One region of the Bradyrhizobium sp. HKCCYLRH3061 genome, then DNA from elsewhere that is predicted to be linked to it. Evidence: riboswitches for the same ligand, from Rfam matches in the RefSeq annotation. Region 1 holds a riboswitch; each other region holds the start of a gene.
What was found. A riboswitch is a leader RNA that binds a small molecule or an ion and turns the genes downstream of it on or off. The one in region 1 is predicted to bind S-adenosylmethionine.

Region 1 (3,270 bases):
TGGCCGTTGCGGGGAGTTATGGTAGTCGGTTTGGGTGAGCAAGACCCTGACCCCGACCAAAGCAAGAGACCTCGCGATCCGCCTCGCATCTGCTCGCCCTGACGAAGCGCTAAGCGTCGCAAGGGGGATAGAAGCACCTTGGTTCAGGTGTCAGGCGTTATCTCACGTCGCACGCCATTGGCCCGATGAAAGGTATAGCCGCCTCCTTGAAGAGGCGATTCTGGCAGCCGACTGTCAGGAGGATATTTTCAATCGTGTAGCCGTCTCGGCATGGCCGATCAGGGCATACCTCGAGCGCGGCAACGGGCCACCCGCCAAAGAACTTCTCACAAAGTATGTCGCTGCCTCCAGCGCCATTGAAAACATGGGGAGTCGTTCAGAGGCGCTGTTTTCCATATTTCAAGCGTCAAAGCCCTTCGACACCGGGTTATGGCGCCCTGTATTTTGGGCTTTGGTGGCAGCAGCGGAGCCTGCTCTTTCCTGGCGTCAGCTTAGAAACCTGAGGGACGCCGTCGCAATGGTTGCCTCCGATCACGATGAATTGGTGCATCAGGTATTTGAGAAGCTTTCTGAACCGAAAAATCTTTCGACCGTGAGACGCTACCTCGGCCAACATATCAAGCAGCAGCCGCGCTCCTATTTCTGAGTCATGAGCCGCCGAAGCTAGCTGCGATCGCCTGCTTTTCGTGGAGCAAGAGAGGGTCACCTGACGACGCGGATACCGAAACCCGCCGCGCCTGCGGATGAAGCCCGCCTGGACGTGGCCGCGCCGGCAGACCCTTTCGGATTGGTCAGCCTCATGTCATGATGGCTGATGATGCGCGCGCTTCTCCTCATGACTTCAATCATCGTGCTTGCAACCGCTCCAGCCGCGGCTCAGCGGTTCGATGGCAATGATCCGGTGTGCCTCCAGACATGGGACTGGGGCGGGTCCAGCACGATCGCGTGCCAGTACAGGTCGTGGGAGGCGTGCAGAGCGGGGGCCGCGGGCCTTTCGGCCATGTGCTTGCCGAACCCCTATGCACAGCGCCCGCCTGAGCCGAGCCGCCGTCGGCCTCCCCGGTAGGCGCTGATTGTGGTCTGACAAGACCCCGATCTTCGACGGAGCGGCCATCGTCGGAGCCGACCAAAAGGTTCGAGATGAGCCAGGAGCGGCCACGCGTTGTTCCTCAAACTGGGGGCGTACTTGCCAAGCTCGATAGTGCCCGCTATCGTCAACTCCAACATCAAGAGTTGGGCCGACGCCCAGCGCCAACCTGCTCCCCGAGCAAGGTGGCTTTCTTCCTTCGGAAGAAGATGTGGCCGGTCCGGCAACTAAACGGGACAAGCCACCACGGCGTCATGCGCTCATCTCTTCGAAGAAGGGGACGAGAATGACTGTCGATCGAATCGAAATTGAGCTGGCCGATGCAAGGTCCCCGGACCTGATTAATCTCGTAACCGCGCTGGACGATTTCTTAAACAAGGTCTGCGGGGTGGAGAGGAATCACGGCTCTCCAATTGATCGGCTAGCGCACGACGACACGCAAATGTTTATCGCGCGGATTGCCGGACAAGCCGTTGGCTGTGCAGGGCTGCAGGTGTTCGCGGATGGTACCGGGGAGGTGAAGCGCATGTATGTCGTCACCGAGGCTCGGACAACTGGAATAGGCAGCAGGCTCCTGACGCGCGTTGTGGAAGCGGCCTTGACCGCCAAGCTGTCGGTTCTGCGGCTGGAAACCACGGAATTTCTTCCCGATGCCCAGAGGCTCTATCGGGCGAAGGGGTTCGTTCCGTGCCCAGCGTATGGCCCTTACGTTTCCAACCCGATCAATTTGTACTTCGAGAGATGGCTGACGAAATGATGGTCGAGGGCGATGTGACGACAAGGAATAGATGATCAAGTCTGCTTTTCGATCGTGTTGCACAATCGAGATCGCCTCTCAGACCAGCCTTACATGGGGTGGTTACTCCGCCATCGCTAGCATCCTACATGGTTGAGGTCGAGCATTCAGATGGCACGGAGATGCTTGTGTTATTTTTCTTGCATCGAGGAGGCACGGTTTGCTTTCGGAAAGCTCCCAAGGACAGAAGAGTTGATAGCGCGTGACGATCCTTACCTGTTGAAGAGGTTGGCGTCCTCATCGCCGCGTTGAATAAGGATGAGTAGCGATTTCTCACCAGCCGGTCACACAGTTTGGTCGTAAGGGAGTTCCGTTCGTTCCATGTCCGTTGTGGGCCAACAAGAGACGTCGCCATGAGGATGGTTGGCGGGTATCCAAAGAAAACACTTCAACAGGCGTTCTGCTTAATTCCGTTAATGATTAGTGTGTAGCAATCTGGTCAAGCTCGCAACGGGTGGGATCATCCTATGCATATTCGCCAGATTGTTTTCGCTGTCGTGCTGCTGCTCGGCGCTTTGGTTCGGTTCGAGCATGCCCAAGCTGAAGATGGCTTCCCAGCAGCGGAGTGGGAGCGCGTCACGCCTGCAGAATTGGGTTGGTCAGAAACCGGATTGACCCAAGCGCGATCCTTTTCGGATCAGATTCATTCGAGCGCGGTTGTGATCGTTCAGCACGGCAAGGTCGTGGCCGAGTGGGGCAGTACGACGAAGCCGATGGAAGTCGCTTCAATCCGCAAGAGCATGCTCAGCGCCCTGATCGGCATCGCAGTGTCGGATCACCAGATCAACCTTGACAGCACGCTTGGCGAACTTGGCATCGACGATAACCCGCCTGGCTTGACCGGGGTCGAGAAGGGCGCGACGGTGCGCGAACTCCTCGAAGCGCGTTCCGGGGTCTACCACGCGGCGCTCTATGAGACGCCGGACAATGCCAAGATGAGACCGCCGCGCGGCAGTCACCCGCCCGGCACCTTCTGGTATTACAACAATTGGGACTTCAACGCGCTTGGCACGATCTACGAGCACGCAACTGGCATCGGCCTCTTCGAGGCGCTCGACCAAAAGATCGCAAAGCCAATCGGCATGCAGGACTACCGGCCACAGGATGGCAGCTACGTCCGCGGCGAAGCGTCTATCCACCCCGCCTATGAGATCCGCATGAGCGCACGGGACTTGGCGCGTTTTGCACTTCTCTATCTTCACAAAGGCAATTGGGCCGGACACCAGATCGTGCCGCGGGAGTGGGTGGAAGAGAGCACGCGCAGCTATTCGAAAGCAGCGTTCGGGATGGGCTATGGCTATCTCTGGTGGATCGGCTTTCTGGGCGGTGACGTTGCGCCTACGGTGACTTTGCCCGAGGGCAGCTTTATGGCCCAAGGTGCCGGCGG
Region 2 (3,270 bases), on a different contig from region 1:
ACCAGCGCCATCGCCGCCAGCGCCTCGATGCCGAGCCGGCCGATATAGGAGGTCTCGGCAATGACGACGCAGGTGCCGGCCGTGTTGGCGATGATGTTCGGCCAGGCCAGCGACAGCAGGGTGCGCAGGATGGGTCCGTCGACGAGCTTATTCCGCATCGGCTTCTCGGGGGGCGGCAATGCACGCCCCTCGCCGACCGGATTGTCGGCCAGGCCGATCTCGGACATCTCAGCTCCCCGCTCGGCCGCGCAGGTCGCGGCCGTCTTGTCGTTCGATTGCTTTCGCTTTCCTAGCACGGCGCTGGCGCGCGCCCTGCGCGGCAGGCGCATTGGGGGTGCGCGGCAGACGCAGCCGGCTAGAAGCGGAAGTGCTTGGAAAGCTTCAGGCCCTGGGCCTGGTAGTTGGAGCCGATGCGGCTGCCATACATCGCGTTGGGACGCGCCAGCATCTTCTCGTAGACCAGGCGGCCGACGATCTGGCCGTGCTCGAGGATGAACGGCACCTCGCGCGAGCGCACCTCGAGCACCGCGCGCGAGCCCTGCCCGCCGGCGCCGGCATAGCCGAAACCGGGATCGAAGAAGCCGGCATAGTGGACGCGGAATTCGCCGACCAGCGGATCGAACGGCACCATCTCCGCGGCGTAGTCCGGCGGCACCTGCACGGCTTCCTTCGAGGCCAGGATGTAGAACTCGCCGGGATCGAGGATGAGGCTGCCGTCGGGCCGTGCCTTGATCGGCTCCCAGAACTCCTCGACCGGATAGCCGGCGCGGCGGTCGACGTCGACGACGCCGGTATGGCGCTTGGCGCGGTAGCCGACATAGCCGTTCGCATTGCTGCCTGAGAGGTCGACGGACAGAGCGACACCGCCGGCGAGATCCGCATCATCGCGATCCACCAGCCGCTCGGCCTGGTGCAGCGCGATCAATTCGTCCTCTGACAGGACCGCGTCGCGATAGCGGAAGCGAACCTGGGACAGGCGCGAGCCTTCGCGCAACAGGACCGGAAACGTCTTCGGGCTGATCTCGGCATAGAGCGGACCGTGATAGCCGGCGCCGATCATGTCGAAGCGTCGCGTGCCGTCGGCGATCACGCGGGTGAAAACGTCGAGCCGGCCGGTCGAGCTCTTCGGATTGGCGGCCGCGACGATGTCCTTCGGCAGCGCCAGGCTCTCCAGCAGCGGCACGATGTAGACGCAGTTGGTCTCCAGAACCGCGCCGTCGGCGAGCGCGAATTCGTGCAGCTTGAGCTCGTCGATGCGCTCGGCGACCGTCGCGCCCGGCCCGGGCAGGAAGCTTGCGCGCACGCGATAGGCGACGTCGCCGAGCCGCAGGTCCAAGCTCGCCGGCTGGATCTGGCTCTCGACGAAATCATATTCGGGAATGATCAGGCCGGCCTCCGCCATCGCCACGATCATGCGATCGGGGAGGATGCCGTGGGCGTCGGCGGGAAGCGAAAACGGCAAGGCCTGATCCTTTGCAGGCGCCGGAACGGCGGCTTGTGGAGCCAATATAGGGTCTTTTGACCGGTTATCCGATGGCCGGCTTGACGGAAAGGCCGGTTGCGACTATGAGCACCACTTATCCCGTGGTGATTTGAGCCGGCCGGCTTGCAGCCACGTTAAATAAGTCGCTAAACAGGCCGGGGACGAATGTGATCCCGGCCGTGAGGAGTTTTCCCAGGCCGGTTTTTTTGTGCCCATCGCCAGCAGCGGTGGTCACGATGGAGGTCACATGTCCAATTCTCCTGCGTCGAAGTCCCCCGCGAAGGCCCCGGCGTCGTTCGCTCACTACCGTCCCGAAACCCGGCTGGTGCATTCCGGCACCTTGCGCTCCGAATTCGGCGAGACCGCCGAGGCGCTCTATCTCACGCAAGGTTTCGTCTACGCCACCGCCGAGGAGTGCGAGGCGCGCTTCAAGGGCGAGGATCCCGGCTTCATCTATTCGCGCTTCTCCAATCCGACCACGGCGATGTTCGAGCGCCGCATGATCGAGCTCGAGGGCGCCGAGGCCTGCCGCTCGGCCGCCACCGGCATGGCCGCCGTCACCACCGCGATCCTGGCCCCCCTGCGGGCCGGCGATCACGTCGTCGCGGCGAAGGCGCTGTTCGGCTCGTGCCGCTACGTGGTCGAGGATCTCCTGCCGCGCTACGGTATCGAGTCGACGCTGGTCGATGGGCTCGATCTCGACCAGTGGCAGAAGGCGGTCAGGCCGAACACCAAGAGCTTCTTCCTCGAGAGCCCGACCAATCCGACGCTCGACGTGATGGACATTCCCGCGATCGCCGAGATCGCGCACGCCCATGGCGCGCGGCTGATCGTCGACAACGTGTTCGCCACGCCGATCTGGCAGAGCCCGCTCGCGCTCGGCGCGGACGTCGTCGTCTACTCCGCGACAAAGCACATCGACGGCCAGGGCCGCTGCCTCGGCGGCGTGATCCTGTCGTCGGAAGCGTTCATCGCCGAGCACATCCACAACTTCATGCGCCAGACCGGCCCGTCGATCTCGCCGTTCAACGCCTGGGTCCTGCTCAAGGGCCTGGAGACGCTCGCGGTGCGCGTGCGCGCGCAGACTGAGACCGCCGGCAAGGTCGCCGATTTTCTCGCCGCGCATCCGAAGATCTCGCGGCTGATCTATCCCGGACGCGAGGACCATCCGCAGGCGGCGACGGTCAAGAAGCAGATGCGCGCCGGCTCGACCCTGGTCGGCTTCGAGGTGAAGGGCGGCAAGGCGTCGGCGTTCCGTATGCTCAACGGATTGAGGCTCGCGCGCATCTCCAACAATCTCGGCGACGCCAAGACGCTGGTCACGCATCCCGCGACGACCACGCATCAGCGGCTGACGCCGGACGCGCGCGCCGAGCTCGGCATCAGCGAGGGCTTCATCCGCTTCTCCGCCGGGCTCGAGCATGCCGACGATCTGATCGAGGATCTCGACGCCGCCCTCAGCGCGGCGTAGCGAATGGTGAAGTGGCGTCGCGAGTAGACCGATCTCATCCCTGCGCGCTACTCGTCATTCCTCATCCGCACATCACCTCCGGATCCCGGGGTTCGCTCGCGCGGCGAGCGCCCCGGGATAACGCCCGCGGCGTCACATCGGCCGATAGGTCGGCACCTCGGCCGGCGCGTTGATGCCGAGCTTGACCTGGCCAACCGAGCGGATGATGTCGTCGCCGAGCAGTTGCGCGAAGCAGGCATAACCCCAATCGCTCATGTGCAAGCCGTCCGAGATCACGAACTCGTTCATCGGGATCGCCTGCCGCTCGTGCCAGTCG
Region 3 (3,270 bases), on a different contig from region 1:
ATAGGCCAGCACCTCGCCGCCAGTGAAGCCGTTCAGCGGCAGCACACCCTGCATGCTCATGGCTCAGTCTCCCTTCGCATGGGCAAGCCCGCGCGCCTTGCCGGCGGAATCGAGAAACGCGCTGGCGATCTCGAAGAACTCGGGGACATCGAGCAGGAACGCGTCGTGGCCCCGGTCGGTCTCGATCTCGGCGAACGACACCCGCGCGCTGGAGGCGTTGAGCGCATGCACCAGCGCGCGCGACTCCGCAGTCGGAAACAGCCAGTCGCTGGTGAACGACACCACGCAAAAACGGGTCTTGATGCCGCGAAACGCCGCCGCCAGCACGCCGTCATGGTCGCCGGCGATGTCGAAATAATCCATCGCCCGCGTCAGATAGAGATAGGAGTTGGCGTCGAAGCGCTCGACGAAGGACGATCCCTGGTAGCGCAGGTAGCTCTCGACCTGGAAATCGGCGTCGAAGGAGAACGTCGGCAGCTCGCGGTCCTGCATGCGGCGGCCGAACTTGCGATGCAGCGCGGCGTCGGAGAGGTAGGTGATGTGCGCAGCCATGCGCGCCACAGCCAGGCCGCGATGCGGATGCGTGCCCTTGTCGGCGTAACGGCCGTGATCCCAGTCGGGATCGGCCATCACGGCCTGGCGGCCAAGCTCGTGGAAGGCGATGTTCTGCGCCGAGTGGCGCGTCGCGCAGGCGATCGCGAGATTGGCGAACACGCGCTGCGGATAGGCCACCGTCCATTGCAGCGCCTGCATGCCGCCCATCGAGCCGCCGACCACGGCGAACAGCGTGTCGATGCCGAGATGGTCGATCAGCATCGCCTGCGCGCGGACCATGTCGGGGATGGTGATGATCGGGAAATCGAGCCCCCACACCTTGCCGGTGGCGGGGTTCAGCGAGGCCGGCCCGGTCGAGCCCATGCAGCCGCCGATCACGTTGGAGCAGATGATGAAATAGCGGCCGGGATCGAGCGGGCGGCCGGGGCCGACCAGCGTCTCCCACCAGCCGGGCTTGCCGGTGACGGGATGGCGGTTGGCGACGTGCTGGTCGCCGGTCAGCGCGTGGCAGACCAGCACCGCGTTCGACCGGTCGGCATTGAGCTCGCCGTAGGTCTGGTAGGCGATCTGGAACGGCGACAGGTCGACGCCGCAATCGAGCCTGAGCGGCTTGTCGGCGCCGAACTGCGCCACCGGCGAGCTCGGATGATCGACCTCGTGCGAGCGCTCGTCGGGCGCGACCGTGCGCAACGCGGATGTAGGCGTCGCGGATTTGGACGTCGCAGATTTGGACGTCGCAGATTTGGACTTCGGCGTCAGACCTGTCATGTCTCTCACCCCAGCCATCCGGCCAGGGCTCCCGAACCACGTGACACATCAGGCCATGAAAAACCCGGCCTGAACTGGGGTTCGGCCGGGATCGATAACGTCCCCGGCCTGTTTAGCGAGTTTTTTAACGTGGCTGCAAGCCGGCCGGCTCAAATGACCACGGAACGGGCAGAAACTAGTCCCGCGGGCGCTATTCGTCAAGGCAAGCTGGGGTTGACCGTTGGTCGGGCGCTCTGCCGCAGGTCAGCCAAGCCTGGATGGCGCAAGGTAAACTTGCTGTTGCGCAGGTCCGCGGCATCGGAGAGAACGGCATCCGTTCCTTTGGCCGCAGGTTTTCCCGTGGCCTCGCGAAGAGTGACACGGACCATGTCGAACCCGCCGCCCGCCCCGCCCTCGCTCGCCGATCTGCGCAAGGAGATCGATGCCATCGATGAGCAGGTCCATCAGTTGCTGATGAACAGGGCCGACATCATCGACCGGCTGATCAAGGTCAAGAAGACCCAGGAGGTCGGCTCGGCGTTCAGGCCCGCGCGCGAGGCCGACATGATGCGCCGCCTGGTGCAGCGCCATCGCGGCATCCTGCCGCTCGACACCGTCGAGGGGATCTGGCGCGTCATCGTCTCGACCTTCACCTATGTGCAGGCGCCGTTCTCGGTGCATGCCGACGTGTCGGTCGGCGAATCCGCGATGCGCGATTCCGCCAGGTTCCATTTCGGATTCGTGGTGCCCTACGTGCCGCATTTCAGCGCGCAAGCCGCGGTCGAGGCCGTGGCGCGCTCGAAAGGCGATCTCGCGCTGGTGTCGACGACCTCCGGCCATACGCCGTGGTGGATCACGCTCGAGCCCGTGGGCGCGCCAAAGATCATCGCGCGGATGCCGTTCATCGAGCGCGCCGACCATCCCGCCGCGCTGCCGGTGTTCGCGGTGTCGCGCGTCGCCGACGATGCGCTGGTGCTCGAGGTCGAGACCTGGAGCATCCGCGTCTCCGGCTGGAATGCGCAGGTGTCGCGGGCGCTGTCGCCGCTCGCCGACGTCATCGCGGTGCCCGATACCGCCTTCGACGGCGCCGCACTGCTGGTATCGATCGAGTCGCCGTCGAACCTCGACAAGATCAAGGCTGCCCTGATCGCGGCGGGCGCCTCGGTACGCTCCGCCGCCCTCGTCGGCGGCCATGCGAAACGCTATACGGTTCCGAGCTGAGACGCCCCGCGCCAGTGATAATTTTCCGGAGTTGATGATGAACCGCCCCGTGCTGAACCCCGGCATCCTCGATATCGCGCCCTATACGCCGGGCAAGAGTCCCCAGCCGGAGCCGGGCCGCAAGGTTTTCAAACTGTCGGCCAATGAGACCCCGTTCGGCCCCTCGCCGAGGGCGATCGAGGCATTCAAGAGTGCGGCCACTCACCTGGAAGATTATCCGGAAGGGACTTCACGGGTGCTGCGCCAGGCGATCGGCCGCACCTACGGCCTCGATCCCGACCGCATCGTCTGCGGCGCCGGCTCCGACGAGATCCTCAATCTGCTGGCACACACCTTTCTCGGCCAAGGCGACGAGGCGATCTCGACCGCGCACGGCTTCCTGGTCTATCCGATTGCGACCATGGCCTGCGGCGCCAGGAACGTGGTTGCCGCGGAGACGGAGTATCGCACCGACGTCGACGCCATCCTTGCCGCGGTGACGCCGCGCACCAAGCTGGTCTGGCTCGCCAACCCGAACAACCCGACCGGCACCTACATCCCGTTCGACGAGGTCAAGCGGCTGCGCGCCGGCCTGCCGTCGCAGGTCGTGCTGGTGCTCGACGCCGCCTATGCCGATTACGTCTCGCGCAACGACTATGAGTTCGGGCTCGAGCTGGTCGCCACGACCGAGAACACCGTGGTCACCCATACGTTCTCGAAGATCCACGGGCTCGCGGCGCTCCGCGTCGGCTGGATGTTCGGCCCGGC

Region 2: linked by a shared signal. The riboswitch ahead of ACQR2C_RS27280 (O-succinylhomoserine sulfhydrylase) and the one ahead of ACQR2C_RS09900 (GNAT family N-acetyltransferase) in region 1 are both predicted to bind S-adenosylmethionine.
Region 3: linked by a shared signal. The riboswitch ahead of metX (homoserine O-acetyltransferase MetX) and the one ahead of ACQR2C_RS09900 (GNAT family N-acetyltransferase) in region 1 are both predicted to bind S-adenosylmethionine.

The regions. Positions count from the first base shown of each region.
Region 1 is NZ_JBNPUE010000004.1:128,214-131,483, forward strand. Features, by position in the region: gene ACQR2C_RS09890 (hypothetical protein) at 35-646, shown strand; gene ACQR2C_RS09895 (DUF3551 domain-containing protein) at 818-1,066, shown strand; SAM-I-IV-variant riboswitch at 1,219-1,328, shown strand; gene ACQR2C_RS09900 (GNAT family N-acetyltransferase) at 1,374-1,844, shown strand; gene ACQR2C_RS09905 (serine hydrolase domain-containing protein) at 2,351-3,270, shown strand, end outside.
Region 2 is NZ_JBNPUE010000020.1:74,891-78,160, forward strand. Features, by position in the region: gene ACQR2C_RS27270 (MATE family efflux transporter) at 1-227, opposite strand, end outside; gene ACQR2C_RS27275 (2'-deoxycytidine 5'-triphosphate deaminase) at 356-1,462, opposite strand; SAM riboswitch at 1,575-1,654, shown strand; gene ACQR2C_RS27280 (O-succinylhomoserine sulfhydrylase) at 1,731-2,954, shown strand; gene ACQR2C_RS27285 (GDSL-type esterase/lipase family protein) at 3,087-3,270, opposite strand, start outside.
Region 3 is NZ_JBNPUE010000010.1:1,096-4,365, forward strand. Features, by position in the region: gene metW (methionine biosynthesis protein MetW) at 1-60, opposite strand, end outside; gene metX (homoserine O-acetyltransferase MetX) at 64-1,332, opposite strand; SAM riboswitch at 1,415-1,494, opposite strand; gene ACQR2C_RS17330 (chorismate mutase) at 1,690-2,523, shown strand; gene hisC (histidinol-phosphate transaminase) at 2,561-3,270, shown strand, end outside.